One region of the Micromonospora sp. NPDC050980 genome, then DNA from elsewhere that is predicted to be linked to it. Evidence: riboswitches for the same ligand, from Rfam matches in the RefSeq annotation. Region 1 holds a riboswitch; each other region holds the start of a gene.
What was found. A riboswitch is a leader RNA that binds a small molecule or an ion and turns the genes downstream of it on or off. The one in region 1 is predicted to bind cyclic di-AMP.

Region 1 (7,057 bases):
GGCAGCTCCGTGCCGGCCGCGCCCACGCCGATGAGCAGGTCGGATACGAGGAAGCACGCCCCACCGGCGGCGACCCGCGCCGACACGCCGGTCGCGGCGGCGGCCATCAGGCACAGCGCCAGGCTGTAGCCGAGCACGGGCGCCCGTAGCGGCCCCAGCGCGCCCCACAGCAGCGCGTTGCCGACGGCCCAGGCAAGCAGGTAACCGGCCCAGGCCGGCACCGGCGGTCGGCCGCGACGCAGGAACGCGGCGAGAAAGGCGAGCTGCGCGATCAGGAAGAACCCCATCCCGAGCAGGAACGCGGTACGTCCCGGCACGAGCAGGGCCACGTCCCCGGCGGTGGCCGCGACCAGACCCGCCGCCACCGCGTCCACCCGGCGCCGGTGCGCGTGGAGGTACGCCAGCAGCACCGGCGCCAGCAGCGGCTTGGCCAGCCACTGGAGCACTGTCGAGTCGAGTGTGACGCCGACCAGTTCGACAGCGGCGACGACGCCGAACAGGGCGAGCCAGGGGCGTCTCACCGGGCCGGCTGCCAGCCGGGACGGCCCAGCAGGTAGCCGAGCCGGTGTCGCCAGCAGGTGGCCCGGCGTAGGTCGGCGAGGATCGCGGCGAACTCGTGGGTCGCCACCCGCAGCGGGTTGTAGGTGCCGATGTTCTTCGTCAGCCCGTAGCGCGCCGGGGCCCGCTCCGGCTCGAAGCTGCCGAACAGCCGGTCCCAGACGATCAGGATGCCGCCGTAGTTGCGGTCGAGGTATTCGGTGTTGGAGCCGTGGTGCGCCCGGTGGTGCGACGGCGTGTTGAAGACCCACTCGATCGGCCGGGGCAGCTTGCCCACCCGCTCGGTGTGCAGGAAGAACTGGTAGAGCAGGCTGATCGACTGCTGGAGGAAGATCATCCACGGCGGGATGCCGAGCAGTGCCAGCGGCAGCCAGAACGGCAGCGAGGTCATCGGCGTCCAGCTCTGCCGCAGCGCGGTGGAGAGGTTGTAGTGGACGCTGGAGTGGTGCACGACGTGGCTGGCCCACAGCACGCGCACCTCGTGGTGCGACCGGTGGAACCAGTAGTAGGCCAGGTCGTCGGCGAAGAAGACGATCGCCCAGGTCCACCAGTCGCCGGGCGAGAGGTGCACCGGCGCGACGGTCCACAGCGCGGCGTAGAGGCCGACCGTGAGCAGCTTCCACGGCACGCCGATGAGCTGGCTGCCCAGCCCCATCGACAGGCTGGTGGTGGTGTCGCGCAGCTCGTAGCCGCGCTCGTCGTCGTCGGGCAGGAAACGGTAGGAGACCGCCTCGATGACGATCAGCAGCAGGAACGCCGGGACGGCGTACAGCACGGCGGGGATCATGCGCGCGCTTCCCTTCCGGGGGTGGGGGTGGTGGGGGTGGTGACCGGGGCGGTCAGCAGCGCCCGGGCGTGCCGGGCGGCCGCCGCGCCCTGGCCGGACGCGACGGCGGCGGCGAGCCGGCGGTGGCCGGCCACGTCGAGCAGTTCGGCGGCGCGGGCGTCGGGGGGGACGTCGCCGACGGCGAACGTGCCGGCCACCAGACTGTTGAAGGCGAGCTGGTAGGCGGTGTTGCCGCTGCCCAGCACGACCAGTCGCCAGATGCGGATGTTCGCCTCGGCCATCCGGTCGAGGTCGGGCGCGAGCGTGCCGTACTCCTCGGCGGCGTGGACCAGCGCGGCGACGACGTCGGTGTCGGCGCGCTCGGCGCAGAGCCGGGCCGCGTCGACGCCGACGCACGCCCGCATCTCCAGCATGTCGCGCACCAGCGTCTCGACCGGGAGTACGTCGCCGGAGCGGGCCAGCGACAGCGCCAGGTCGAGCCCGGCGTGCACCCGCCAGTCGAGCACCCGGGTCGCGCCGCCCTGGCTCACCCGCACCAGGCCGAGTTGTTGCAGCCGGCGCAGCGCCTCCCGGACCGCGTGCCGGTTGACCGCGAACGCGGCGGCCAACTCGCGCTCGCCGGGCAGCGTCTCGTCCGGGCGGTGCCGGCCGGCCACGATGGCGTCGCGGAGCTGACCGAAGACGTGGTCGGAGACCGAGGCGCGGGGGGCGGGGACGAAGGTCATGCGCAGCAGTGTGGCCCGGGACACATCAACCCGTCAACTGGTTGGACCAGTTTAGGTGCCGGCCGGTGCGTGCCGTCGCGGTCACCCCTCGTATCCTTTCGCCGTGGACCCACGACCGGGAAGGGAGTCGGTGTGAGCGACCGGGTCGAGACGTTGGAGTTCCAGGCCGAGGCGCGTCAGCTCTTGCAGTTGATGGTGCACTCGATCTACTCAAACAAGGACGTCTTCCTGCGTGAACTCATCTCCAACGCGTCGGACGCGCTGGACAAGCTGCGGCTGGAGTCGCTTGTCGACAAGGAGCTGTCCGCCGACACGTCGGACCTGCACATCGAGCTGGAGGTCGACCGGGACGCCCGCACGCTCACCGTCCGGGACAACGGCATCGGCATGTCCCGCGACGAGGTGGTCGCGCTGATCGGCACCATCGCCAAGTCGGGCACCGCCGAACTGCTGCGCAAGCTGCGCGAGACCAAGGACGCCGCCGCCTCGCAGGAACTGATCGGCCAGTTCGGGGTCGGCTTCTACGCCACCTTCATGGTCGCCGACAAGGTGACGCTGCTGACCCGCCGCGCCGGGCAGGCCGCCGGCACCCGATGGGAGTCCACCGGCGAGGGCACCTACTCCGTCCAGCAGGTCGAGGACGCGCCGCCGGGCACCTCGGTCACCCTGCACCTCAAGCCGGTCGACACCGACGACAACCTGCACGACTACACCGACGAGCGGACCATCCGGGAGATCGTCAAGCGATACTCCGACTTCATCGCCTGGCCGATCCGGATGACCGTCGACAAGCCCGGCGAGGACGGCGCCACCGTCCGCGAGGAGCAGACGCTCAACTCGATGAAGGCGCTCTGGGCGCGCTCGCGCGACGAGGTCGACGAGTCCGAGTACAAGGAGTTCTACCGGCACGTCGCGCACGACTGGGCCGACCCGCTCGACACCATCCACATGCGGGGCGAGGGCACCTTCGAGTACGAGGCACTGCTCTTCCTGCCCTCGCACGCCCCGCTCGACCTGTTCTCCCCGCAGGGCCGCCGCGGCGTGCAGCTCTACGTCAAGCGCGTGTTCATCATGGACGACTGCGAGGCGCTGATTCCCAACTACCTGCGCTTCGTCAAGGGCGTGGTGGACGCGCACGACCTGTCGCTCAACATCTCCCGGGAGATCCTGCAACAGGACCGGCAGATCCGCGCGGTGCGCCGGCGGCTGGTCAAGAAGGTGCTCGGCACGCTCAAGGACATGTCGGCCGAGTCGTACCGCACGTTCTGGACCGAATTCGGGCCGGTGGTCAAGGAGGGTCTGCTGGAGGACCCGGACAACACCGAGACGCTGCTCGACCTGGTGCGCGCCGCCTCCACCCACGACCCGGCCGAACCCACCTCGCTGCGCGGCTACGTCGAGCGGATGAAGGACGGGCAGACCGAGATCTACTACGCCACCGGCGAGAACCGCTCCACCATCGAGAACTCCCCGCACCTGGAGGCGTTCCGGGCCAAGGGCTACGAGGTGCTGATCCTCACCGACCCGGTGGACGAGGTGTGGGTCGAGCGGGTCGGCGCGTACGACGGCAAGACGCTGCGCTCGGTGGCCAAGGGCCAGGTCGACCTGGAGACCGAGGAGGAGAAGGAGCAGGCGGAGGCCGAGCGGCAGGAGTACGCCGACCTGCTCGCGTTCCTCGGCGACGCGCTCACCGACAGCGTCAAGGAGGTGCGCCTGTCCACCCGGCTGACCACGTCGCCGGCCTGCGTGGTGGGCGACGCGTACGACATGACGCCGACGCTGGAGAAGATGTACCGGGCGATGGGCCAGGAGGTGCCCCGGGTCAAGCGGATCCTGGAGCTGAACCCGACCCACCCGCTGGTCACCGGCCTGCGCAAGGCCCACGGCGAGGGCGGCGACACCGCCGCGCTGACCGAGACCGCCGAGCTGCTGTACGGCATGGCGCTGCTGGCCGAGGGCGGCGAGCTGGCCGACCCGGCCCGCTTCACCCGCGTCCTCGCCGACCGTCTCGCCCGCGGCCTCTAGCGGTAAGGAGGGGCCCCTTGTTAACGCCTGGCGTTAACAAGGGGCCCCTCCTTACCCGCAGGTGCGGAAGGATCGAGGCGTCCCGACCAGCCGCAGCATCCGCGGCTGGTACGCGCCCACCCCGATGCCCACCGGGTGCGCCGGGCGCCGGCCCGCTCCGTTCCTCGCGCGATCTGGCCCGGTCCCGCCCCACGGTAGCCCCACCTCAGGTCGGCGACGGCGAACTCGTGTCCCTGGACGCGGTAGCCCGACCGGGTGAAGAACGTCACAAGAAGTGGTCGATCGTCGCGAATCGTCCCTAGCGTCGGTTCCGTTCGCAGTCGCGGACACCACGGTCCGGCAACGCCCAATCCCGCCGCCGGCCGGTGGTACCCGAACCTCAGGCGGGAGCGGGGGACCCACAGGTTCCATGGTGCACGTCACCTCGGGGTGAAGCCGCCACCGGCGGCCGGGCTCCTCGGCCCGAACCCGACAGCTCACCTCGTCGGCGTGGAGGAATCCACATGTCAACTGCATACTCATCCCGGCGCCGCCGGACCGTGGTCGGCGCGCTCGTCGCCGGCGCCGCCACCGGTGCCGCGGCACTGTTCGGGCCGGCCGCGCCGGCCAGCGCCGCGAGCGTGAACTGGGACGCCGTCGCCCGCTGCGAGTCGGGCGGCAACTGGCACATCAACACCGGCAACGGCTACTACGGCGGGCTCCAGTTCTCTCGCAGCACCTGGAACGGCTACGGCGGCCAGAAGTACGCCGCCCGGGCCGACCTGGCCAGCCGCGCCGAGCAGATCGCCGTGGCCGAGAAGGTCCTCGCCGGGCAGGGCATCGGCGCCTGGCCGGTCTGCGGCAGGAAGGCCGGGTCGGGCTCGACCGCGTCCACGAAGAGGGCCGCCAGCCCGACGAAGAAGACCGTTTCGCGCCCGTCGGGCGGGGAACGGCGCGGCGCACCGACCACCGGGTCCCACCTGGTGCGGCCCGGCGACACGCTGTCCGGGATCGCCGCGGCGAAGCACGTCGCCGGTGGTTGGCGGGTCCTGTACGCGCGCAACCGGGCGGTCGTCGGCGAGGACCCGGGTCTGATCTTCCCGGGGCAGCGGCTGCGCTTGCGCTGATCCCCGGCCGCGGGTGGTGTCCCGCGGCGGGCCGGCGCTCTTGAGCCCTGTCGCACGCCGTGGGGCCGGTGTCGCGTCGTGCGGGTGCCTGCCACTCCGCGACACCGTCCGGTGGCTCCGCGCGTCGTGGTCCCTCGGGACGTGTCGCGCCTGGACGACGCGAACGCCCGGCCGGTTCGTCCGGCCGGGCGTTCGCGGTCTGCGCGACACGCCGGGCGCGGAGGTGTCCGCCCTGCTCCCGGCGTCACCTGCCCGGCCGGGCGCGGCTGGTGACGAGGTTCCGTCGGCGCCGGTTGCTATGGTCACGAGGCTCGGCTAAGACGTGAAGAAAGCGCGGATATGACCAACGATGCGTTCTCGGCCGCCGCGAGCCTCGACGAGCTGCTGACCCGCACGCAGCAGGCGCTGGCCGCGATGCGGTCCCGGGCCTGCGGGCTCGCCGACGGTGAGCCGGGCGAGCTGCTGCTGGCCGAGGGTGCGGCTGCCGGCGGCCGGGTCCGGGCGGTCGCCGTCCAGGGTGGCCGGTTGCACTCCGTCGTCGTGGACCCGGAGTTGGCCGGGGTGCCGCTGGATATCCTCTGCGGACACCTCGTCGACGCCGTCAACGACGCGCTGAGCGAGTTGGACGCTCAGGTCAGCGCGTCCGCCCGGGCGGACACCGACGCGCTGGCCGCCCGCCTCGGCGGCCCGCCCGACCAGGCGGAGCTGTTCAGCCGCACGATGCACGAGGTGGCCGCGCGGATCCGCCGCGACCGCGCCGCCGCGTCCCGCCCCGCCTGACTCGCCCGACCGCCCTCAACGGCGGACGAACGCCCGCCCGCTGGCGCGCTTCGGCTGTTGATCGACTCCGGTGCGGGGAGGTGGCGGTCTCGGGGACACGTGGGTGCCGCCACCTCCCCGCACCTGCGCCAGGCAACCGGCCGGGACGTGGAACGGCCGGCCGTCGGGAGCCGACGGCCGGCCGTTCGTGTCGCGGTCAGCTCAGCGTGACCGCCGTGTCGTCGACGACGAAGGACGTCTGCAGGGAGGCGTCCTCCACGCCGCTGAACGAGATGGTCGCCGTGGTGCCGGCCAGCGACGAGATGTTGAAGGATCGCTGCACGTAGCCGGTGGCCTTGTTCAGGTTGGAGTAGGTGGCCAGCGTGGTGCTGCCGGCCTTGACGGTCAGCTTGTCGTAGGCGGTGCTGGTGGTCGACTCCGCGCTGTCGATGTGCAGCCAGAAGGTGAGCGTCGCCTGGCAGCCGGCCGGGATGCTCACCGACTGGCTGAGCGTGTCGGTGTGCGAGGAGCCGTAGCCGTCGAGCCACGCCTTGTACGAGCCGCTGTGCGCGGCCTGGCCGCTGTCGGTGGTGATGACGCCGGAGGTGGCGCTCCAGTTCACGTTGCCCGACTCGAAGCCGGGGTTGGCGAGCTTGTTGCCGGAGCAGCCGCCGGACGGCGGGGTGGAGGTGGCGGTCGGCGTGGGCGTCGTGCCGCCGGAGCAGGTCGGGTCACCGGACTGCGCCGGCACGCTCACCGCGTTCCAGGCCGCCTTGACGGCGTTGAACTCGGTGCAGCTGCTCGGGTAGAGGTTCTTCGCCGCCTGCAGCGTCCAGGTGCGGTACTTCAGGTACGACGAGGACGAGGTCTTCAGCAGCATCGCGTTGTACATGATCTTGATGGCCTTCTGGATGCCCAGGCCGGTCACGCTGCTGCCGTTGCAGGTGGAGCTGGACGGCTGCCCGTTGGTCGGGCTGCTGCCGTTGGCCAGCAGGTAGAACCAGTGGTTGCCGGGGCCGGCGGAGGCGTGCACCTCGCCACCGGGAACGCTGCTGGAGTAGCAGTTCGGGTCGCCGAGCGCGCCCGGGTTGTACATG
Region 2 (7,057 bases), on a different contig from region 1:
CCGCGACCGGCGATCCAGTTCGCCAGCTCGGTCACGGTCATCCAGTACGTCGGCTCGTCCGGCCGGGCCGGGTCGGCGATCAGCACCCGGTTCCCGTCGTCCTGGTAGCGCACCACGGTCAGGTAGTGGCCGGAGTAGTAGTGCTCCACCCCGTCGACGTCCCGGGCGCCGCCCAGGATGTTCGCCACCACCGGCCGGTCGGCGTCCACCGCGGCGCGGATGTCCACCCGCAGCCGCTCGACCTGCTCGCGGGTGGCCACCTCGTCGCGGATCTCGGTGGTCTTGTACTTGCCGCCGGTGTACTCGTTGAGCACCCGGGTGACGTCGATGGCCGAATCGGTGCCGCTCTCGGTGGTGCCGAGCTTCGCGGCCAACTCGTCCTGGCTGACGTCCTTGCCCTCGGCCGACAGCGCGATCCGGGTCGAGGCCGGCCCGCAGTAGAAGAAGTTCGGCTGCGCCTGGTATTCGTAGTCGGCGCTGCGCTCACCCTTGCCCTTGACCGGGGCCGGGGCGGCGTGGGCGGCCACCGCCGGGCCGGCGACGGCGCTGCCGGCAGCGGCCAGACCGGCGACGGAGAGCAGGCACCTACGGATGATCGGGTTCATGCGGGGCTCCGTTCGGGGGGCGACGCTCCTTGCGGGAGACGCGGCACCTTCAGTGGCGCTCGGCGTACGCCAGAGTGCAACGGCCCTGGTGGTGGCCCCATTCCGGCGGTGAGCGGGGCCACCGCCGAGCCGGACACACGGCTCAGTCGGGCAGGCTGCCCAGCAGACGGGTCACCGCGATCTCCAGCACCACCCGATCCGGATTCGGACGCGGGGGGCGGTAGCGGGCGGCGTACCGCCGCTCGGCCTCGGCCACCGACCCCGGGTCACGCCGCACCACCGCCCGGCCCTCCACGGTCAGCCACCAGCGGCCGTCGACCTGACACACCGCGACAGGTGTGCCGGCCGGCCCGGCGGCGGCCACGTGCCGGGCCTTGGCCGACCCGCCCGACGTGATCACGCGGGCCAGCCCGGCGTCCGGGTCGAAGGTCACCCCGACCGGCACCACGTGCGGGGTGCCGTCGGCGCGCAACGTGGTAAGCGTCGCGAGGTGCCGATCGGCGAAGAAGCGGGCGACCCGCCCGTCGTGCGGGTCCAACCGGTGATCGCCGGGCATGCCGTCTCCTCGCTCGCCACGTGACCGTCGAGCCGATGATCGGTCATCGACGCGGCCCACCACCGGGCGGGGCGGCGGGCAGCGACGTGGCCGGAGCGTCCCGGGTGGCCCGCTGCGCCGCCCGGTGCTTGGCGGCCAGCCGACCCAGGTAGAACAGCGCGCCGGCCAGCACCCCCATGTCGTCCAGGTAGATCGGATCGGGCAGCAGGTCCACCGGCAGGATCGTGTAGATCAACGCGCCGTAGAACGCGACCTTGCCGCCGGCCCCCAGCGCCCCGAGCATGCGGCGGGTGCGGACCACCCGGATCGCGAGCAGCACCGCCCCGACCAGCGTCGCCGCCGCGACGACGACGCCGAGGGCGACCAGCAACCAGGATTCACGGGACACGGCACCACGCTAGTCGAGCCGGGCCATCGCCGCCGGACGATCAGTAGGCCGCTACGGCGGCCCGCCCCCGCGCCACCGGAGCCAACTCGCGGGTGATCTCCGCGGCCGGCGTCGCGGTCGGCAGCTCGCGGGTGCTCTCCGGGCCGGCGAAGCCCACGATGGCGAGCGCCGCCGGCGGCTCGGCCACCGGGTGCAGCGCCGCGAACGCCTCCTCGCGCAGGCTCCGCGCCGCCGCCGCGGCCGTCTCGGCGGCCCGCCACGCCGCCTGCTCCCGTTCCGAGGCGGCGTGCTGCCGGGCGCGCAGGTTGTCCCGCACCAGCCGGCGCAGCAACAGCTCCTGCTCCACCGGGTGCCGGCTCGGGTCCCAGCCGCGCCCGCCGAGGATGTCACTGAGCTGCCGCACGGTGATCTCCTTGCGCCACTGGGCGTCCAGCGCCGCCCGGTGCAACCAACGCTCCCGGTCGGCGTACTCGGCGGGCGTGCGGGCGGTCCGGGGCAGCGGCAGCGCCGCGGCGGCGGCCAGCCGCCGGACGTCCTCCTCCGCCGTCTGGTAGGCCAGCCAGGCCCGCTCGGCCTCGTCCTGGGCGGCCGACCAGTCGGCCCGGCTCCGCTCGGCGGTCACCGCGGCGCGGGACGCGGCCACGGCGACCTCGTCGGCGTACCGGCTGCGCTCGCGGGACTGCTCGGCCAGATCGATGCCGCCCGGTCGGGCGGCCTCGCTGATCCGTTCGCCGAACACCGAACGGAACCGGGCCGGGCGGATCACGAGCGCGGCGACCACGACCGCGGCCAGGGCGAGCAGGGCCAGCCAGATCACGGCGGCGGCGGGAACGTCCGGCAGGACGGTGGAGAAGACGGTCTGCATCACGAACACCTCGTGGTGAAGCGGTTGTCGAGCAACGAAAGGAGGGCCCGGTGGCGGGCGGTGGGCGCGGGGCGCGACGGGACACCTGGCGGGCGACGGCATCGGGGCCGCGCCCGGGGCGTACCGGAAAGGTGCCCGTCAGGCGCGCGGCGGCCCGCGACGGGCGATGGTCGCCCGGAACTGGTCCGCGACGACGACCTCGACGCCGGGGACCGGGTCGACTGCGGCGGCGGCGGCGGTGGCCGGGCCGGTGCTGGCCGGCGGCGCGGCGGGTGTCACGGACGGCGCGGCGACCGCTGCCCGGATGGTGCCGGTCACCCGGACCGGCGCGGTGTGCGTGCCCCCGGCGCCGGCCGTCGCGAACGCGGGGCCGACGTCGACGGTCGCGACCGCCGCTGCGGGGCGCGTCGCCGTCGAAGCGGCGTCGGCGGTGGTGGCGGCGTCGGCGGAAGTGGCGGCCAAGCCCTGCAGGCCCGCGACCAACGCCAGGGTGGTCACGGCCGTGCGGGCGATCCGGCGCAGCATCGCCGTCCAGGCGGACGGGGCGAACGCTACGGGCAGCACCACATCAACCTATCGGTCGACACCCAATCGTGCAGCTCGACGATCTTGCCGGTTACGTGAGCCGCCCCACGGATCGCTGTGGACGGACGCCCTCGGTCGCGCGCCGTCCGGCCGAACCGGGTCAGTTGCCGCGGCCTCGCGCCGGCCGGGCCGCCAGCCGCGCCGCCGTCCGCGTACCAGGATCGGCCGTAGCGTCAGCAGGACGCCGGCCAGCAGCGCGCCGACGGCGGCGACCCAGATCGCGACCGTGCGCTGCCGGGCCAGCGGGTCGGGGCGCGGCGCGGGAGCCGGCATCGCGCCCAGTGGCGGATCCGTCCGCGTGCCCAGCAACCCGGTGACCGCCCGGTAGGGGTTGACCATCCCGTACCCGACCTGCGCGTTGTGCCCGTCGGGCGGGTTGTCGGCGGTGCGGGTCAGCCGGTAGGCCACCTCCTGCGGGCTGATGGCCGGGTGCGCCGCCCGCACCAGCGCCGCGACGCCCGAGACGTACGCGGTGGCGAAGCTCGTCCCGCCCTGTTCGTCGATGCCGGGGCGGGCGCTCGGTCACGGCTCGGGCGTGGCGTCCCGGACCGGCTCGACGGCGAAGAGGTCGAGCAGCGCACCGACCTGCTGGTCGGCCTCCGCCGGGTGCCGGAACCGACCGCTGGGGTTGATCGTGTATTCGTTGCGGCGGCCCACCCGGGTGCGGTGGAGGTAGCCGCCGGCCTCCAGGTCGGCGACGATGGCCTGGGCCGCCCGCTCGGTGACGCCCACCTCGTCGGCCACGTCCCGCAGGCGCGCGGTGGGGTTGCGCGCGATGGCCAGCAGCACGTGGCCGTGGTTGGTGAGGAAGGTCCAGTTGCGGCGGCTTCCGTCCTCCCCTGATGTGGTCGCCATGGTGGTCATCGTATGGCTTTCCCGGTCCGCGCTCCGAGTCGACGCGAGCGGGGACGATGACGTATGAAATGCGTATCACGAAATCTTGACGAGCCTTCGGCCGCGTGTGACGGTGGGTCGCGAGGCCGACACGGCGGCCGGCCTGGTCGTTCCCCGCGAGGACGAGGTGAGCAGCGATGACCCCGAGCACCCCCGATGAGGCTCTTGCCGAGCTGCGGTCCGGTAACAACCGGTTCGTCACCGGCGTGCCGCAGCACCCGAACCAGGACGCCGGGCGGCGGACGGCGGTCGCCGACGGGCAGCACCCGTTCGCGGTGATCGTCGGCTGCTCCGACTCCCGGCTCGCCGCCGAGATCATCTTCGACCGGGGCCTCGGTGACCTTTTCGTGGTGCGCACCGCCGGGCACACCGCCGGCCCCGAGGTGCTCGGCAGCGTGGAGTACGCGGTCACCGTGCTCGGCACGCCGCTCGTGGTGGTGCTCGGCCACGACTCGTGCGGCGCGGTCCAGGCGGCGCGCGAGGCGGTCCGCACCGGGTCCGCCCCGGCCGGACACCTGGGCTCGGTCGTGGACGCCGTCTCACCGAGCCTGCTCCGCGCCGCCCGGCAGGGCGTCGAGGACCTCGACGGCATCATCGACGTCCACATCGCGCAGACGGTGGAGACCCTGACGGCCCGCTCGACGGTGCTCGCCGAGCGGGTGGCCGGCGGGACGTGCGCGGTGGTCGGCATGTCGTACCGGCTCAGCGGCGGCGAGGTGCGAACGGTGGCCAAGTCGCCGGCCCCGCTGCCCGCGCCGGCCGCGCCGGCGGACCCGGCGCTCGCCGGCTGAGTCGCGCCCGGACACGGAGAAGGGGCCGCCCGAGGGCGGCCCCTTACGGTCGTGCCCACCGGATCAGAGCAGCGACATGTGCACGTGGTCGGTGTGGTTGGACGGCCCGCTGTAGGAACTCCAACCGGTCGCCGGGAACCAGATCTGCCGGTTCCAGATCACGTAGTAGATGCCCAGCCGGTCCGCGTTGCGGATGAGGAAGGCGGCCACCTCGTTGCCGTACCTGCGGGTGTCGTTGTTGTGCCACGGCGCGAAGCCGCTGTTCTGCAGGGACCAGTCGCAGGCCCGGCCCTTGGGGTGCTCCCACGGCCCGCCCGGTCGGTAACAGCCCACGAAGCGGTCGAAGCCGGTGCGCTTGACCTCCTTGTACGCGTGCAGCGTGCGCGGCGTGACACAGCCGGAGGTGGTCGGGTCGTTCTCGCTGCACGACTCAGACTTCCAACCACCGTCGGCGGTGCGGCCCGGGCCGATCCTGGCGACCGCCGAGGTGGCCGAGACCAGACCACCGGTGAAGCCCAGCCCGCCGACCAGCTTCAGCTCCTTCTGCGCCGCCGCCCTCTCGCGGGCCATCGCGTTGGTCTGCTTCTCCTGCTCGCGCACCTCGGCGTCGGCCGCGATCTTGGCCTGCTCGGCGCGGTTCCGGGCGGCGTTGATGGCGGCGAGCCGCTGCGCGTTGAAGAGGTTGAGCTCGTCCAGGGCGCTGACGCGCTTGACGAAGGAGTCGGGCGACCTGCTCTCCAACAGCATCGCCATCGCGCCCATCCGACCGGTCCGGTAGGACTGCGCGGCGATCTGGTTGACCTGCGGGCTGAGCGCCGCCAGTTCGGCCTCCGCCGCCGCCTTCTCGGCGGCCAGCCGCTTCTGGCGCTCCTCCGACTTCGCGAGCTTCGCCTTGGCCTGGAGGTAGTTCCGGTTGGCGGAGTCGATCGCCTCGGTGATGAGCGGTGGTTCGTCGTCCTCCGCGTGCCCCGAGGGCTTGGGGGCGGCGTTGTGCGGGGCGGCCGTCGCCGGGGTCGGCCCGACCAGCACGGCGAACGCGGCGAGCACGGACACCACGGGTGTCGACCAGCGGCGCAGGGGTGCCGTCACAGTGTTCCCTTCCGTCGACCGCCGACCGGGTTAGCTGACGGGTTCGGGACGGAAGCGGCCCCTACCGCTCGCGCGGATTCACCCCATGTACCTGGTTCCCCGGCTCGCCCGAAGGCGATTGGGCGGCGGCACCGCAGGCGCCGGTGCGCGCCTTCGGCGGTGACCGGGGGCGAGGTTACCCGAGATCCCGACCGGGGATCTACGTCCGGAAGCCGACCAATCGCGAGAATTCACCGTTGCCCAGCGTGAGCAGCATCGCGTTTTGCGTCGGCCGTCACGCTGCGGAGTGTCACCATGCGGCCTGCGTACTTCTGGAGTCGTCGGGCCGCGACCCGCCGAGCGCCTCCAGCGCCTCGTCCCGCCTCCGGGGCGGCGGGGGTGCCGGCGGCGGGGCGGTGTCCGGTGCGTGCCGGCCGGCGGTGGTGACGACCGCGGCCAGCGCGGTGGTCAGCGGCACGGCGGCGATCAGGCCGAGCGTGGCCACCGCGCTGCGGACGATCTCCTGGGCGAGGAACTCGCTGGTGAGCAGCTCGCCCACCGGGCGGGAGTCGGCGACCAGCAGGAGCAGCAGCGGCAGCGAGGCGCCGGCGTACGCCAGCACGATGGTGTTCACGGTGGACGCGATGTGCGCGCGGCCGACCCGGGTGGCCGCGCGGTAGAGCTGCCGCCGGGACAGCCCCGGGTTGGCGCGCGCCAGCTCGGTGACGGTCGCCGACTGGGTGACCGTCACGTCGTCCAGCACGCCCAGCGAGCCGATGATGATGCCGGCCAGCAGCAGCCCGTGCAGGTCCACGTCGCCCTGGAACATGGACAGTGTGGTGGCGTCCTCGCTGCCGAAGCCGGTCAGGTGGGTGGCGGCGGTGGCCAGCGTGCCGAGCACACCGGTGACCACCAGGCTGCCGAGCGTGCCGAGCACCGCCACCGAGGTCTGGGCGGTGATCCCGTGGGTCAGGTAGAGCACCACGAACATGATCAGCGCGGCGCCGACGATCGCCACCGGCAGCGGCGATCGCCCGGCGGAGATCCCGGGCAGTACGAAGCCGAGCAGGATGGCGAAGCTGGCCACCAGCCCGCCGAGCGCGGCCAGCCCGCGCCAGCGGCCGAACGCCACGATCGCGGCGGCGAAGAGCGCCACCAACCAGATCAGCGGCGTGCCGCGCTGGTGCTCGGCGATGTTGTAGGTCTTCACCGTGCGGTCGGCCGGGTCGGTCAGCTCGACCAGGATCACCTCGTCGCCGACCTCGATCCGCGGCGCGCCGGGCCCCGCCGGGATCGGCGTCTCGA
Region 3 (7,057 bases), on a different contig from region 1:
CCGGCGGGCGAGGTGCACCTCGGCGGGCAGCCCTGCCTGCGGCATGTCCGCGACCTGACCGCTCAGATCTCCACCGGCGGCTCCGCCTCGTAGGCCCGGTGCAGCGTGCCCAGGAACGACGCCGACGCCGGCATCGTCACGGCGCCGATCCGGGACACCGGCACGCCCGGCGTCCGCGAGTTCAGCACCGCCGCCCCGGCGTAGTCGGCCAGGTCGTCGACCGTGACCGGCCGGGTCCGCTGCGGCACGCCGAGTCGCGTCAACTGCCGCCGGACGACAGCCATGGTGGTGCCGACGAGCATGTCCGCCTCCGGCCACACGACCGAGTCGCCGTCGGTGAACACCAGATTCCAGATGGTCGCCTCGGCGAGCCGGCCGGCCCGGTCGACGAACGCCGCGTCGTCATAGCCGTCCCGGACGGCCCGGCGCGCGAGGAAGCTCTTCGCCAGTTCCCCGACGTGCTTCACCGCCGGCAGGAACCGTTCGTGCTCATAGGCCGCCAGCGCCAGCGGCCCCGCCGGGGGTGACGCGGGGGCGCGGGTCCGGACCAGCAGGTCGGGTTCGCCCTCGCCGGGATAGACCGTGGCGGTCAGGGTGACGTCCGGCGGGCCGGCCCCGACCGCGACCCGCATCGCGTCGCGCACCCGGTCGTCGGGCAGCGCGGCGCCGAACAGCTCCCGGGATGCCGCCTGCAGGCGGGCCAGGTGCAGGTCGAGGCCGCGTACCCGGCCGGCACGCACCTGCATGGCGGTGAAGTGGGCGTTCCCGGCGAAGGCGAGCGGCGCGAGGTCGTCGGCGGTCGCCGGCCTGCCGTTGCGGTGCACCGCGAAGAAGCCCATGTCGGGACTCTAGTTACCGCCGCGCACAGCGAAGGCCCTGGTCGGGACTTGCTCCTGGACCAGAGCCTTCGTGCTGGAGCGGGTGACGGGAATCGAACCCGCACTGTCAGCTTGGGAAGCTGATGTTCTGCCATTGAACTACACCCGCAGGCGGCACCACTGTACCTGAGGTCACCACACCCGTGCACCCAGGTACCCCCGCCGGAGCGGTCCGGGCGGTTGATCAAGCGATGTTGCACGCCGGCAACATATGGCCGTTCTCAAATCCGTCGATGGGATGTAACGTCTGCTCCACGTTTCCGACCCGGCGTGACACACCCCCGGTCACGTCGTCAGAAAGAGGTGGGCCCATGGGACCCCGTCCCAACCTGCTGACCCGGCGTACCGCCGGTGTCGCGACGTCGACCCTCGCGCTGCTGCTCAGCACCGCGGCCGTCGGCGTCGTCCCCGCTGCCTCGGCCTTCTCGGCCGCCCCCGCCGGCGTCTGCGCCGAGCCGGCCGACACGCACGCCGACGCCCGCGTCGCCAAGGGCGGCCACGCCAAGCTCGACCCGAACCACCTGACCGCCAAGCAGGTACGCGAGCGTGCGGCCGACCTCGCCGCCGCCCAGCGCGAACGGGCCAACTTCCGGACCGGCGCCGTCACCCCGCTGGCGACCGTGACCATCCCGGTCGTCGTGCACGTCATCCAGGAGAACAGCACCCGGGCCGGCGGCAACATCCCGGATTCGCTGATCAACCAGCAGATCAGCGTGCTGAACCAGTCGTACTCGGGCTCCACCGGCGGCGCGGCCACCGCGTTCTCGTTCCAGCTCACGAAGATCAACCGGGTGACCAACCCGTCGTGGTACCCGATCGTGCAGGGCTCCTCGGCGGAGCGGTCGATGAAGACCTCGCTGCGCACGGGCGGCAAGAACACGCTCAACATGTACCTCGGTGAGTTGAGCGACGGCCTGCTCGGCTGGGCGACGTTCCCGAAGCGGAAGCTGGACAAGATGGACGGCGTGGTCGTGCTCAACGAGTCGCTCCCCGGCGGCACGGCGACCAACTACAACCAGGGCGACACGGGCACCCACGAGATCGGCCACTGGCTGAACCTCTACCACACCTTCCAGGGCGGGTGCTCCGGCTCGGGCGACAGCGTCTCCGACACCCCGGCCGAGGCATCCCCCGCCTACCAGTGCCCGACCGGCCGGGACACCTGCTCCGCCAGCGGCAAGGACCCGATCACCAACTTCATGGACTACACCTACGACTCCTGCATGTACCAGTTCACCGCCGGCCAGGCGAGCCGCATGCTCACCGCGTGGAACGCCTACCGCGCGGCCTGACCCGACGAACCGCGTACGGTGCCGGCCCTGTCCTCGGACGGGGCCGGCACCCGTCGTTTCCGGCCCGGTCGTGGGTGGACGGCCACCGTCGACGACGGCCGACCGCCTGACCGGCCCGGCCGAGAGCGGCCGGTCAGGCGGCCGGGCGGCGAGTGTCGAAGCCGTGCCGGCCACGCCGGCCCTCCGGGATGAGCGGGTCGCGCCGCAGCGTCGGCGCGCCGCCCCGGGGATCGAGCCAGAGGCGCATCTGCGGCCGGCCGGCGCCGGGGCGGGCGACCTGGTCGCGCCGGGTCAGCATCGCCACGTCGACGGTGAACTCGAACAGCCGCCAGTCGCCCTGCGGAGCCGCCCGGCCGAGCCGGGCCAGCCGGGCCACCGTGGCCGGATCGGCCACCGGGTGCGCCCGGCCCGCCACGTACGCCTCGTCGTCGCTCTCCTCCGGGGGGAACGAGTGCAGCGCGTAGCGGCCGTCGCGTTCGAGGTCGCGCCGTTTCGGCGAGTCGATGACGAAGCACCAGAGCCCGTCGTCGGTGATCAGCGGGGAGACCGGATGCACCCGGGGACCACCGTCCGCGCGGACCGTGGCGAGGTAGCCGAAGCCCGGCCCGTACTGCTTAATCAGAAGGCGGATCTCGGCGGCGAGGCGGGGCTCGTCGGCGGCGAATTCGAACCAGGAAGCCATGCGGACATTCTATCGAACAGGTGTACGAAGATGTAGTCCGACACGCAGGTCACCGATACCGGTCGCTATGGTGTTCCGATGCTGCTCTCCGACCGCGACCTGGTCTCCGAGATCAAGACGGGCACGCTCGCGCTGGAGCCCTTCGAGCCCACGCTGGTGCAGCCGTCCAGCATCGACGTACGCCTGGACCGGTTGTTCCGGGTCTTCAACAACCATCTCTACACCCACATCGACCCGTCGATGCAGCAGGACGACCTGACCTCGATGGTGGAGGTGCCGGAGGGTCAGCCCTTCGTGCTGCACCCGGGCGAGTTCGTGCTCGCCTCCACGCTCGAGGTGATCTCGCTGGGCGAGGAGTTGGCCGGCAGGCTGGAGGGCAAGTCGTCGCTGGGGCGGCTCGGGCTGCTGACCCACTCCACCGCCGGCTTCATCGACCCGGGCTTCTCCGGCCACGTCACGCTGGAGCTGTCCAACGTGGCGAATCTGCCGATCACGCTCTGGCCGGGCATGAAGATCGGCCAGTTGTGCATCTTCCGGCTCTCCTCGCCGGCCGAACACCCGTACGGCTCGGCCGTCTACGGCTCGCGCTACCAGGGCCAGCGCGGCCCGACGCCGAGCCGGTCCTGGCAGAGCTGGCGCACCTGGCCGACCCGCTGACGCCTGCTGAGTTGTTAAGAGGGGCCCCCTGTTATGCGGAATGCGTTAACCGGGGGCCCCTCCTTGCATCTCAGCCGGGGCGGCCGTAGCTGTTGATGTCGCCGTCGTCGACGCGCTTCATGGTGATGGGCTTGCCGGACTGAGAGGCGTGCACCACCCAGCCGTCGCCGACGTACATCCCCACGTGGTGCAGGTCGCCGTAGTAGAAGACCAGGTCACCGGCGCGCAGCTCGGCGCGGCTGACCCGACTCGTGACGTTGTGCTGCTGGCGCGCGTTGTGCGGCAGCGAGACACCCGCCTTGGCCCAGGCGGCCATGGTCAGGCCGGAGCAGTCGAAGTGGTCCGGGCCGGCCGCGCCCCAGACATAGATCTTGCCGATCTGGGCGCAGGCGAACTTGACCGCCACCCCGGCCGCGCCGCCGGGATATCCGGCGGGGCAGGGAGCCGGCCGCAGCGGACCGCCGCCGCCGTTGCCGTACACCTTGAGGCGCAGCTTCTGGAGCTTGGCGATCTCGGCGTCGATCTGCTTCTTCTTCGCCGCGAGTTGCGCCTCGGTGCGGCTCAGGTCGGCGACCATCGCGTCCAGCGGCTTCTTCTTCGCGGACAGTTCGTCGCGCAACGCGGCGATGTCGCGGACCTGTTGCTGCTGGTGGTGCGCGAAGCGGTCGAGCATCTCCAGGCCGCTGACCAGTTCGCTCGGCGAGCGGCTGCCCAGCAGGGCGTTCACGGTGGAGAGGTTGTCGCCCTTGTAGGCGTCGGCGGCGAGCCCGCCGACCTGCCCGAGCGCGGCGTCCACCCGGGCCTGGAGCGGGGCGATCTGCTTACCGAGCGCGTCGGCCTGCTTGCGCCGCACCGCGAGCTGCTCGCGTACGGCGTTGACCTGCTCGATGACGGGTTCGAGCTTGTTCCAGTCGCGGTCGATCCGGGCCTCGATCTCGGCGACCGAGGGTTCGGCGTGGGCCGCCGTCGCGCCGCCGGTCAGGACGACGGCGGCGCCGACCAGCGCGGCGAGTGTGGTGGTGAAGCGGGACCAGCGGGATCGCGGCACGACTGCGGACCGGTCCATCGACCGGCTCGACGTCGGCCGCGGGGCATGGTGTGCCACCGGGCGTCGGTTCTCCTTCGTCTGACCGCCTACCGGGTTAGCTGACGGGTTCGGGCGGGAAGGGAGCCGCCCTACCGCAGTGGCTGCGGATTCACCCCGGTTACCTGGGTCCCCGGTTCGCCCGTGGGCGACTCGGCGGTGTCGGACCGTCACCGCCCGGGGTGGACGGTGAGACTGGCGGCCGACGACTGACCAGAGTAGGTACCCGTGTTACCGATCCGCAACCCGAACGGCCGTGACACTCCGTACCGGCCGCGCCGACCGAACCGGCGTGAAGCTTTTTTTCATGACAGATTACCTACCGGAAAGGTATTGACCCTCCCGGCTCGCGGAGTGAGGGTGGGGGACGCAGTGACCCCCATCCCTGTCCAGGAGGTTCGATGCACCTCTCACCCCCGCCGTCGGGCAGACGGATACTGCTCGCCGCCGCCGTGGCGACCGCCACCGCACTCGCGACCACCGGCCCGGTGACCGCGGCGCCACCGTCCGCCGGGGACCGGCAGCAGCAGTACGCCGCCGCGGCGGCCGAGTACGGCGTGCCGCAGAACGTGCTGCTCGGTGTCTCCTACCTGGAGTCCCGCTGGGACGTCCACCCCGGCCAGCCCAGCACCAGCGGCGGCTACGGCCCGATGCACCTGACCGACGCCACCCACGTGCTCGCCAGGCCGGGCAGCGCGCACGTCGACGAGGACGAGGACCCGCGCGGCGACGACGCACGCCCGCTCACCCTCGACCCGGCCACCGCTGCCGCGCCGGCCCGGGAGACGCCGCTGCCGGCGGCCTCGCTCCAGACGCTCGACGCCGCCGCGACGCTCACCGGGCTCGACGCGCGCAAGCTGCGCACCGACCCGGCCGCGAACATCCGGGGCGGCGCCGCGCTGCTCGCCTCGTACCAGAAGGCACTGGGCGGGCCGGTCGGCGCCGGCAGCGACCCGGCGGCCTGGTACGGCGCGGTGGCTCGCTACTCCGGCGCGGACACCTCCGACGCGGCGGCGGCCTTCGCCGACGAGGTCTACGACCAGCTCGGCCAGGGCGCCACCCGCACCACCGACGACGGGCAGCGGGTCACGCTGGCCGCCACCTCCGCGCAGCCGGACCGTAGCCGCCTCGCCCGCCTCGGGCTGCGCCACGCCGCGCGGCCGGACGGGCTGGAGTGCCCGGTGCGGCTGGCCTGCGAGTGGATTCCCGCCCCCTACGAGCAGCTCAGCGCCGACCCGGGCGACTACGGCAACCACGACCTGGGCGACCGGCCGAAGCAGCAGAAGATCGAGTACATCGTCATCCACGACACCGAGGGTTACTTCGACCCCAGCGTCGATCTGGTGAAGCGGGCCGACTACCTGGGCTGGCACTACACGCTGCGCTCGGTGGACGGCTACGTCGCCCAGCACATCAAGGCCAAGGACGTCGGCTGGCACGCCGGCAACTGGTACGTCAACGCCAAGTCCATCGGCCTGGAGCACGAGGGCTTCGCCGGGCAGGGCACCTGGTACACCGAGGCGATGTACCGCAGCTCGGCGAAGCTGGTCCGGTATCTGGCGCACAAGTTCGGCATCCCGCTGAACCGGCAGCACATCATCGGGCACGACAACGTGCCCGGCACCGTGGCCGGCACGGTCAAGGGCATGCACTGGGACCCGGGCCCCTACTGGGACTGGTCGCACTACTTCGACCTGATGAAGGCGCCGTTGCGGACCACCGGCACCCCGCGCACCGGGTTGGTCACCATCGACCCGGACTTCGCCACCAACCGGCCGGCGTTCGTCGGCTGCAACCAGCAGCCGCCGGGCGTCCCCACGCCCACCCCGCCGGCCGAGACCTGCCCGGCGCGCGGCTCCTCGGCGGTGCTCCTGCGGACCGCGCCGAGCGCGGACGCCCCGCTGGTCAACGACCTCGGGCTGCGCCCGGACGGCACCCCGGACACGATGTACATCTCGGACCACGGCGCCCGCGCCTCCGCCGGACAGACGTACGCGGTGGCCGGCCGGCAGGGTGACTGGACGGCGATCTGGTATCTCGGCCAGAAGGCGTGGTTCCACAACCCGGCCTCCGCGCCCACCGCGAAGTGGGCGACCGGCCTCGTGGTGACGCCCCGGCCCGGCAAGGCGACGATCCCGGTGTACGGCCGCGCCTACCCGGAACAGGCCGCCTACCCGGACACCATCCCCTACCAGACCATCTCGCCGCTCCAGTACACGCTCGCCGCCGGCCAGCGGTATGCGGTCGGCGACGTGCTGCCGGGCGAGTACTACCGGGCCGTGTCGTTCGACGGCTCGGCCCCGGGTGACCGGACCGTGGTACGCGGGAAGAACCGCTACGTGCAGGTCCAGTTCGGCCACCGGATCATGTTCGTGAACCTCGCCGACGTGCTGATCCTGCCGTCGCCGATCGGCGCGCCGCGGTAGCGGCCACCGACGTCGCGAAGGCCCCCGCTCCGAGTCGG
Region 4 (7,057 bases), on a different contig from region 1:
TCGGCGCGTCCTGGCTGACCGACGGCGCCGAGACGTTGGCGTTCGTCTCCTCGGAGGCGTCGCTGCTGCGCTTCGCGGCGTCCCTGGTCCGGCCGCAGGGCGTCAAGGGCGGCGGGATGGCCGGCATCAGCCTGCCCGCCGGGGCGCGGGTGGTGTTCTTCGGCGCGGTCCGGGCCGACGACGCCCAGCACGGTGAGCAGATGGTGGTGACGTCGACCGGCGCCACGGTCAAGGTGACGCCGTTCAAGGCGTACCCGGCGAAGGGGCGGGCGACCGGCGGCGTGCGCGCGCAGCGGCTGCTCAAGGGCGAGACGGACCTGTCGGTGGCCTGGATCGGCCCACGCCCGGTGGGCGCGACGGCCACCGGCGACCCGGTGGAGCTGCCCCCGGCCGACCCGCGCCGCGACGGCTCCGGCTTCGCCGTCATGCTCGGCCCCGCCGTGGTAGGCCACCACATCGACCGCAACTGACCCACCCCACCCACCCCCCCACCTCCGGGCGCTGATTGACGGAAAGAGGGGCCATCCCGCCCCGAATGGCCCCTCTTTCCGTGAATCATCGGGTGAGGGGGTGGGGGGGCGGTCAGGACACTCCGGCGGGGCGGAACTGGACGCTGACCCGGGGGCCGACCGGCCGGCTGGTCTTCGGCACAGCATGTTCCCAGGTGCGCTGGCAGGAGCCGCCCATCACCACCAGGTCGCCGTGGCCGAGCAGGAAACGCAGGCTGGGGCCGCCGCCGCGCGGGCGCAGCAGCAACGCGCGAGGGGAGCCGAACGAGACGATGGCGACAAGGGTGTCGGTGTGCGCGGAGCGGCCCTGGGTGTCGCCGTGCCAGGCGACGCTGTCGCGGCCGTGGCGGTAGAGGCACAGGCCGGCGGTGACGAACGGCTCACCCAGCTCGGGCGCGTAGTGCCGGGTGAGCGCGTCGCGGGCGGCGGTGAGCACCGGATGCGGCAGCTCCCGGCCGGCGGCATACCAGCAGAGCAGCCGGGGCACGTCGACCTCGGTGTCGAACATGGTGCGGCGCTCGGCCCGCCAGGGCACGTCGTGCCGCAGCGTGTCGAGCACCGCGTCGGAGCCCCGGACCCAGCCCGGCAGGTGGTCGACCCAGGCGCCCCGGCTCAGCTCGTGCCGCCCGGTCGGCCCGGTGAGCGGGCCCAGGGTCGGGCCCTGCTCGGCCAGGTCGAGCATCGAGGGCTGGTACGCGATGTCCGGCACGCCCACGATCGTACAGGCGTACGATCGATCAGCGCCGCAGCAGCCGGCGGACCGGGTCCGGGACGGCCTGCCTGATCCGCTCGCGCAGCCCCTGGGTGCGCAGCGTGCGGACGGTGTCGGCGAGTTTGAGGTTCTCGTCGCGGAGCCGCTGGATCCGGGTCACCAGTTCGGCGGGCGGGGTGGCGGCGGCGGGCCGGACACCGGGAGGGAACTCCGTCTCGCGGACCCGCCGGTCGAACGCCGCCGCGCTGTCGCCGTCGGCGAACGACGTGCCGAGGTCGTGCTTGGCCAGGAACGTGGTGATCGTGGCGAAGCGCTCCTTGTGACCGGCGTTCAGCGCAGTGTAGTCGGCCTCCGCGTAGAGGTCGGCGGCGTCGACGTCGGCCGGCACGTCCCGCATGATCCGGTGCGGGATGTCGAAGTAGCGGGCCAGTTCCAGGGTGCGCGAGTCGTGCGCGAAGAGGTAGCCGGGGGTGCCGGCGATCAGCGCCGTGATGGTGCCGTGGATGCGGGTGCCGAAGTTGAAGTCGAAGCCGGACAGGTGCGACATCCAGGTCCACGGGTCGACGAACATCCGCACCTTGTCCTCGACGAAGAGCGGGTGCGAGGTGTGCAGCGGCATCTCGCTGCTCTTGCCCCGGTGCTCGGGCGCGTCGCCGTAGAGCAGCGTGCCGAGGGTCCGCAGGTCCTGCGGGATGTAGCACAGGTTCGGGTAGCGCTCCCGGTGCTGGCGGACCACCTGCGCCATCGAGGCGACGTAGGGGGAGATGGTCAGCGCGATCCGGGCGTCGGCGGTCAACTCGGACCGGGTCTTCTCCAGCCGGAAGTTGTCGCCGTGCAGGAACATCGACGGGCAGCCGATCTGCTCCACCGCAGAGAAGCCGAGGGTACGCAGGTAGCTCTCGGTGATCTCGCCGCGTACCCCGATGCTGTGCGAGCGGTCGAGCACCGCCCGGCAGAACGCGGTGACCGCGTCGTCGATCGGGCGCAGGTACTCCCGGTCGCCGTCGACGTTCGTCTGCACACCGACGCCGAGGACCACCACCGGGATCTTGAGCCGTTCGATCAGGCGGGTGAGCGGTTCGAGTCGGTGGACGAAGCTGCGGCGGAAGGCGTTGGCCAGCGGGACGACGAAGACGTCGTGGCGCTCGTTGATCTCGTCGGCGTCGCGCGGGTCGGCGGGTTTGCGGGTCGCGGTGATCTCCGCCGTGGAGGTGGCCAGCAGCTTGTGCGCGGCGTGGCTGAACACCAGGTTGCCGGTGTTGTCGCTGATCCAGTTGCGGCCGAAGGTCTCCTCCGGCGTCAGCACGTCGAACGGGCCCTTGCGGGCGCGCAGGAGGATCCTCTGGTGCATTCGGCTGCTCACCTTCCGGTACGGGCCCGGCGGGCGCCAGCGGGGCACCCACGGGTGCGGGAACGGAAATCCTATCCGCCCGCCCGCCGGTGACCGTCCGGACGCCGCCGTGCGGGAACCGGCCGCCTACCACCGGAGTAGGGTGCCCGGGATGACCAGTGCCCCGACCACCACCCGCGCGCCGCGGCTGCCGTCGCTGACCGGGCTGCGGTGGATCGCCGCCCTGCTGGTCTTCGGTTTCCACGCCGGCACCATGCGGATCATCGCCGAGCCGCAGTGGAAGGCGGTGGTGGACAAGGCGTTCAGCCTCGGCCTCTCCGGGGTCGAGTTCTTCTTCGTCCTCAGCGGGTTCGTGCTGGTCTGGTCGTACCGGGACGGCGAGCGCGCGCGGACGTTCCTGCGCCGCCGGTTCGCCAAGATCTACCCGAATCACCTGGTGACGTTCGTGGCGGCGCTGGCCGTGGCGGCCTGGTTCGCCGACCCGATCCTGCCGTGGGCCGCGATCGGCAACCTGTTCCTGGTCCAGGCGTGGATCCCGCTCAACGGCTACTTCTACAGCGTCAACAACGTGAGCTGGTCGCTCTCCTGCGAGCTGGCCTTCTATCTGTGCCTGCCGCTGGTGGTGCCGTGGCTGCGCCGGGCCGGCACCGGCTGGCTGCGGGTGGCGCTGGTCGCCGCGCCGCTGCTGATCCTGGCGCTCTGGCCCGGTCAGCACCTGGTGCCCGAGGACCAGCGGTGGTGGTTCACCCAGATCTTCCCGGTCACCCGGTCCTTCGAGTTCTGGATGGGCGCCGCCGCGGCCGAGCTGATGCGCCGCCAGCGCTGGCGTGGCCCCAACCTCCCCGCGGCCAGCCTGCTCTTCGTCGCCACCTGGGTGATCGCCGCACTGTGGATCCGGGCCGAACTGTGGGCGGCGCTGCTCGCCGTGGCGTACCTGCTGGTCATCGCCGCCGCGGCGGACGCCGACGTGCGGGGCCGGCGGACCCCCTGGCGATCCCGTCCGATGGTCTGGCTCGGCGAGGTCTCGTTCGCGTTCTATCTGGTCCACGTGCTGGTCATGGTGACCGTCCTGCGGCTCACCGGCGACTGGGGCACCGGGTTGCCGGGCTGGCGGGGTCCGGTCGCGGTGCTCGGTTTCCTGCTGCTCACCCTGGCGCTCGCCGCCGCCCTGCACCGCTGGGTGGAGGTGCCGATGATGCGCCGCCTCGGCCCGTCCCGCCGCCGGGCGCCGGCCGCCGCGCCGGGTGTGCCGGCGCCGAGGTCGGCCGCCGACGACACCTCCCGCCCGATCGAGTACGCCGGGCGGCGCCGACCGGACTGAGCGGCCCGACCGGCTCCCTGGTGTTCCCGCCCGGTGGCGTCCTTACCCGCCGGCGTCTCTACCGGTGGCGTTCCTGCCCGGCGGTGTCGCGACACGCCCGGCGACGGTGCGGCACTGTGGAATCGGCGGTAATTTGTACCCGTGCTTCCGATCGCGCTCACCTGTCCCGTGTGGTGGGTGGCGCGCTGGGCGGCACGGATGCTGGCCAGCCTGGCCGTGGTGGTCGCCTTCTCGCTCGGCACCGCCACGCTGCCGGCGGGTGTGGCCGCACCGGCGTCGGGTGGCCCGGCCGCCGGCCTGACGGTCCGCGCCGCCGTCGGCACGCCGACCGTCCCGCGACCGGAGCGCGACGACTCCCCCGCCGCCCGGCAACGCGACCTCACCCGGCAGAGCGACCCGGCCGGCGTCGCGGAACCGCCGCTGGCGGGCGCCGCCGTCGCGCCGACCGGTCCGTTCCCGATCCCGGCCGGGCAATCGGCGGCACCGGCCGGCCCGCGGGCCCCGCCCGCCCGCTGACCGGTCACGGGCCCCGCCCGCCCCTGGTCCGCCACGGCCCCACCCGTCCGCTGACCACCACGGGCGCGGCCGGCCCGCATCCACCCGAACCTCACCCCGCACCCGCCCCTCGGTGGTCCGGCGCCGCCCGAGCGCGACCCCGCGCCGACCGGCCGGTGCGGATCCTCCCGCCATCGTCTCCCGTGAGGTGCCGACCATGTCGCAGACCGTTCTCCTCAACTTCCTCACCGCGGTTCCCGAGGCCGCCGCCATCTGGTCGGTCCTGACCGTGCTCGCCCTCGTCCTGCTCGCCGTGCTGGTCGCCCGTCCCGAACGCGACGGTGAGACCGAGGTCGAGCCGGTCGACGCCGAAGCCGTTCACCGCGCCGACCTGACCCGCTACGCCGCCGAGGTGGCGGTGGCCGCCGCCGGCGCGGCGCAGACCGCCCGCCGCCGCCGCGAGCAGTGGCTGACCGCGCGGAGCGAGGCGGACACGGCCTGGACCGCGTACGACGAGGCGGACACGGCGGCCCGACGTCTGGCCGGTGCCGGCGCGTTGCCCGCGCCGCGCACCCCACGCACCCCGACCGAGTACGCGGCCCGGGAACGCTGGCTGCACCACGCCGCCATGGCCGCGCACTGGCGGGGCGACCTGACCGCCCGCCAACTCGCCGACGTGCTGGCCCACCGCAACGGGTGGGATCCGCGTCGCCACCCGGCCGAGCAGGAGATCACGCTGGCCCGCACGGTCCGGGACGGGCGCCGTGCCGGCTGGGAGGTGGCCGCCGAACGGGAGCGTCTGGCCTGGCAGGACGCCGAACGGGCCGCCGAGTCGGCCCGGACGCTCGCCGCCGAGGCGTTTGCGGCTGCGGTGGCGTTGCGGCCCGTTCCGGCGCCCCGGCCCCCGGCGGTGACCCGCGTACCGGCCCCGGCGTCCGCGTCCGGTGCCCGCTGGCGGCCGGCCCGGGTGGGCTGAGCGGGCCACCTCTGCCGAATCGTTACCGAGTGTGGTGAGGCCGCTCACCTGCGCCCTCCGGCCCGCGGTCGCCCGAACGCATGACCGGTCCGGTGCCTGGTGCCCGTTTCCCCGCCGGCCGGATGTCCCTCTTTCCGCCCGCCGGCGCCCGTCGCAGCCCCTTGTCCCATTGAGGGAAGTGAGTGACAGGCTGTTCCAAATCCGTAGTCGGCAGTTGTGTTTACGCAGGTGGTGCCGCTTGGCAGGGCCTGTACCCACCGGTAGTGTCGGCGCGTCCGGTGCGGTTTCCGATCGCCGATGGCGACGCCGCGCCGACCCGCCTAATCGTGCACACACGAACCGGGGACCCACAGCAACACCGGGGTGAATCCGCGAGCCACGGCCGCGGTAGGGCGTACTTCCCGCCCGAATCCGTCAGCTAACCCGGTCGGCGGCCACGGAAGGAGTTCCATCCTCGTGACCACCAGCCCCCGATCGTCCCCCTGCCTCCACGGCCTCCGGGTGCCGACGCTCGCCTGACCGGCGACGCCCACCCGACCCCCTGCCTCGCCCGGCCGTCCGGGCGTGGCTTCCCGCGGCCCTGCCGTCCACCAGCGCGCGTGAGTGCCTCCGCGCGCCGGGCCGGCGCGTGCCGCTCACCCCCCGTGGAGGAACACCGTGCAGCCTTACCTGAAGCGTCAACTGCGGCGCCTCGTGACCGAACGTCCGTACCAGATCATCGCCGGTTCGGCAGCCGCCCTCGTGCTGGCCGGCGGCACCGGCGCCGCCCTCACCACCGCCGACGAGGCCCCGGTCCGGCAGGAGAACACCGCCTCGGTGGCCGACCTCGGTGGCCGTCTCGGCGACACTGCCGGCCGCAGCGAGGCCCGGATCACCGTCCCGTCGCCGAGCGCGTCGCCGAGCGCGTCGCCGAGCGCATCGCCGAGCGCGTCGCCCAGCGCCAGCGCCGCACCGACGGCGAAGACCGCCGACCCGGACACCACCACCCGCAAGGCCAAGCCGAAGCCGCCGTCGACCAAAGTGCTCGACTACGACTACCAGGCGCAGACCACCTACTACTACTGCGGGCCGGCCGCGGTGCGCAACGCGCTCAGCGCCAACGGCATCGAGCGCAGCCAGGACACCCTGGCCGTCGCGCTCGGCACCACCGAGATGGGCACCAACTCCGCCGAGGACACCACCCGGGTGCTCAACCAGCAGGTCAAGGGCGACCCGTACCGGACGCGAATGATTCCCGGCGCGGCCACCCGCGGGCAGATCGACCAGCTCCAGGCCGACGTCGTCCGGGCGGTCAACGACGGGCGGGCGGTCGTCTCGAACGTCGCCGGTGATGCCACCGACACCAACGGCGGCTGGCACTCGTTCCCGGGCGGCCACTACATCGCCGTGGTCGGCTACCAGAACGACGGCCGGACCGTGCGGATCGCCGACTCGGCCGACCCGTCGCTGCCGTCGTACTGGGTGACCACGATCGACCTGGCGAACTGGATGGCCACGCGCGGCTACTCCGCCTGACCTCCCTTCCCGGTACGCGCGTCGAAGGCCGGCACCCTTTCCGGGTGCCGGCCTTCGGCGTGTCTGCTTACTTGTTCCAGTGCTGGTGGACGAGGTCTGCCGCCTGCTGCTCCCACTGGGCGTAGGCGTCGGGGTAGGCGGAGACCTGGACGGTCTGCGCGGCGTCGGTCAGGGGCAT

Region 2: it holds a riboswitch for cyclic di-AMP, as region 1 does, so the genes downstream of both, AB0H28_RS20895 (hypothetical protein) here and AB0H28_RS24710 (transglycosylase family protein) in region 1, are expected to answer to the same signal.
Region 3: it holds a riboswitch for cyclic di-AMP, as region 1 does, so the genes downstream of both, AB0H28_RS18375 (NlpC/P60 family protein) here and AB0H28_RS24710 (transglycosylase family protein) in region 1, are expected to answer to the same signal.
Region 4: it holds a riboswitch for cyclic di-AMP, as region 1 does, so the genes downstream of both, AB0H28_RS29615 (C39 family peptidase) here and AB0H28_RS24710 (transglycosylase family protein) in region 1, are expected to answer to the same signal.

The regions. Positions count from the first base shown of each region.
Region 1 covers NZ_JBFAGS010000020.1:73,649-80,705, reverse strand. Annotated here, with positions in the region: gene AB0H28_RS24730 (lysoplasmalogenase) at 1-521, opposite strand, end outside; gene AB0H28_RS24725 (sterol desaturase family protein) at 518-1,345, opposite strand; gene AB0H28_RS24720 (GntR family transcriptional regulator) at 1,342-2,070, opposite strand; gene htpG (molecular chaperone HtpG) at 2,203-4,095, shown strand; cyclic di-AMP (ydaO/yuaA leader) riboswitch at 4,456-4,600, shown strand; gene AB0H28_RS24710 (transglycosylase family protein) at 4,599-5,201, shown strand; gene AB0H28_RS24705 (YbaB/EbfC family DNA-binding protein) at 5,541-5,981, shown strand; gene AB0H28_RS24700 (M4 family metallopeptidase) at 6,178-7,057, opposite strand, start outside.
Region 2 covers NZ_JBFAGS010000014.1:53,901-60,957, forward strand. Annotated here, with positions in the region: gene AB0H28_RS20855 (C39 family peptidase) at 1-605, opposite strand, end outside; gene AB0H28_RS20860 (TIGR03618 family F420-dependent PPOX class oxidoreductase) at 748-1,161, opposite strand; gene AB0H28_RS20865 (YkvA family protein) at 1,205-1,549, opposite strand; gene AB0H28_RS20870 (hypothetical protein) at 1,590-2,414, opposite strand; gene AB0H28_RS20875 (hypothetical protein) at 2,553-2,978, opposite strand; gene AB0H28_RS20880 (S8 family serine peptidase) at 2,988-3,503, opposite strand; gene AB0H28_RS20885 (helix-turn-helix domain-containing protein) at 3,522-3,863, opposite strand; gene AB0H28_RS20890 (carbonic anhydrase) at 4,031-4,684, shown strand; gene AB0H28_RS20895 (hypothetical protein) at 4,748-5,773, opposite strand; cyclic di-AMP (ydaO/yuaA leader) riboswitch at 5,778-5,908, opposite strand; gene AB0H28_RS20900 (YibE/F family protein) at 6,063-7,057, opposite strand, start outside.
Region 3 covers NZ_JBFAGS010000011.1:78,380-85,436, reverse strand. Annotated here, with positions in the region: gene AB0H28_RS18405 (GNAT family N-acetyltransferase) at 1-93, shown strand, start outside; gene AB0H28_RS18400 (aminotransferase class IV family protein) at 63-839, opposite strand; tRNA gene AB0H28_RS18395 (tRNA-Gly) at 914-987, opposite strand; gene AB0H28_RS18390 (zinc metalloprotease) at 1,190-2,170, shown strand; gene AB0H28_RS18385 (pyridoxamine 5'-phosphate oxidase family protein) at 2,304-2,852, opposite strand; gene dcd (dCTP deaminase) at 2,931-3,509, shown strand; gene AB0H28_RS18375 (NlpC/P60 family protein) at 3,580-4,575, opposite strand; cyclic di-AMP (ydaO/yuaA leader) riboswitch at 4,625-4,762, opposite strand; gene AB0H28_RS18370 (peptidoglycan recognition family protein) at 4,995-7,019, shown strand.
Region 4 covers NZ_JBFAGS010000046.1:67-7,123, reverse strand. Annotated here, with positions in the region: gene AB0H28_RS29645 (DNA topoisomerase (ATP-hydrolyzing)) at 1-470, shown strand, start outside; gene AB0H28_RS29640 (alpha-ketoglutarate-dependent dioxygenase AlkB) at 583-1,191, opposite strand; gene AB0H28_RS29635 (polysaccharide pyruvyl transferase family protein) at 1,247-2,572, opposite strand; gene AB0H28_RS29630 (acyltransferase) at 2,724-3,893, shown strand; gene AB0H28_RS29625 (hypothetical protein) at 4,035-4,409, shown strand; gene AB0H28_RS29620 (hypothetical protein) at 4,606-5,364, shown strand; cyclic di-AMP (ydaO/yuaA leader) riboswitch at 5,672-5,812, shown strand; gene AB0H28_RS29615 (C39 family peptidase) at 6,022-6,879, shown strand.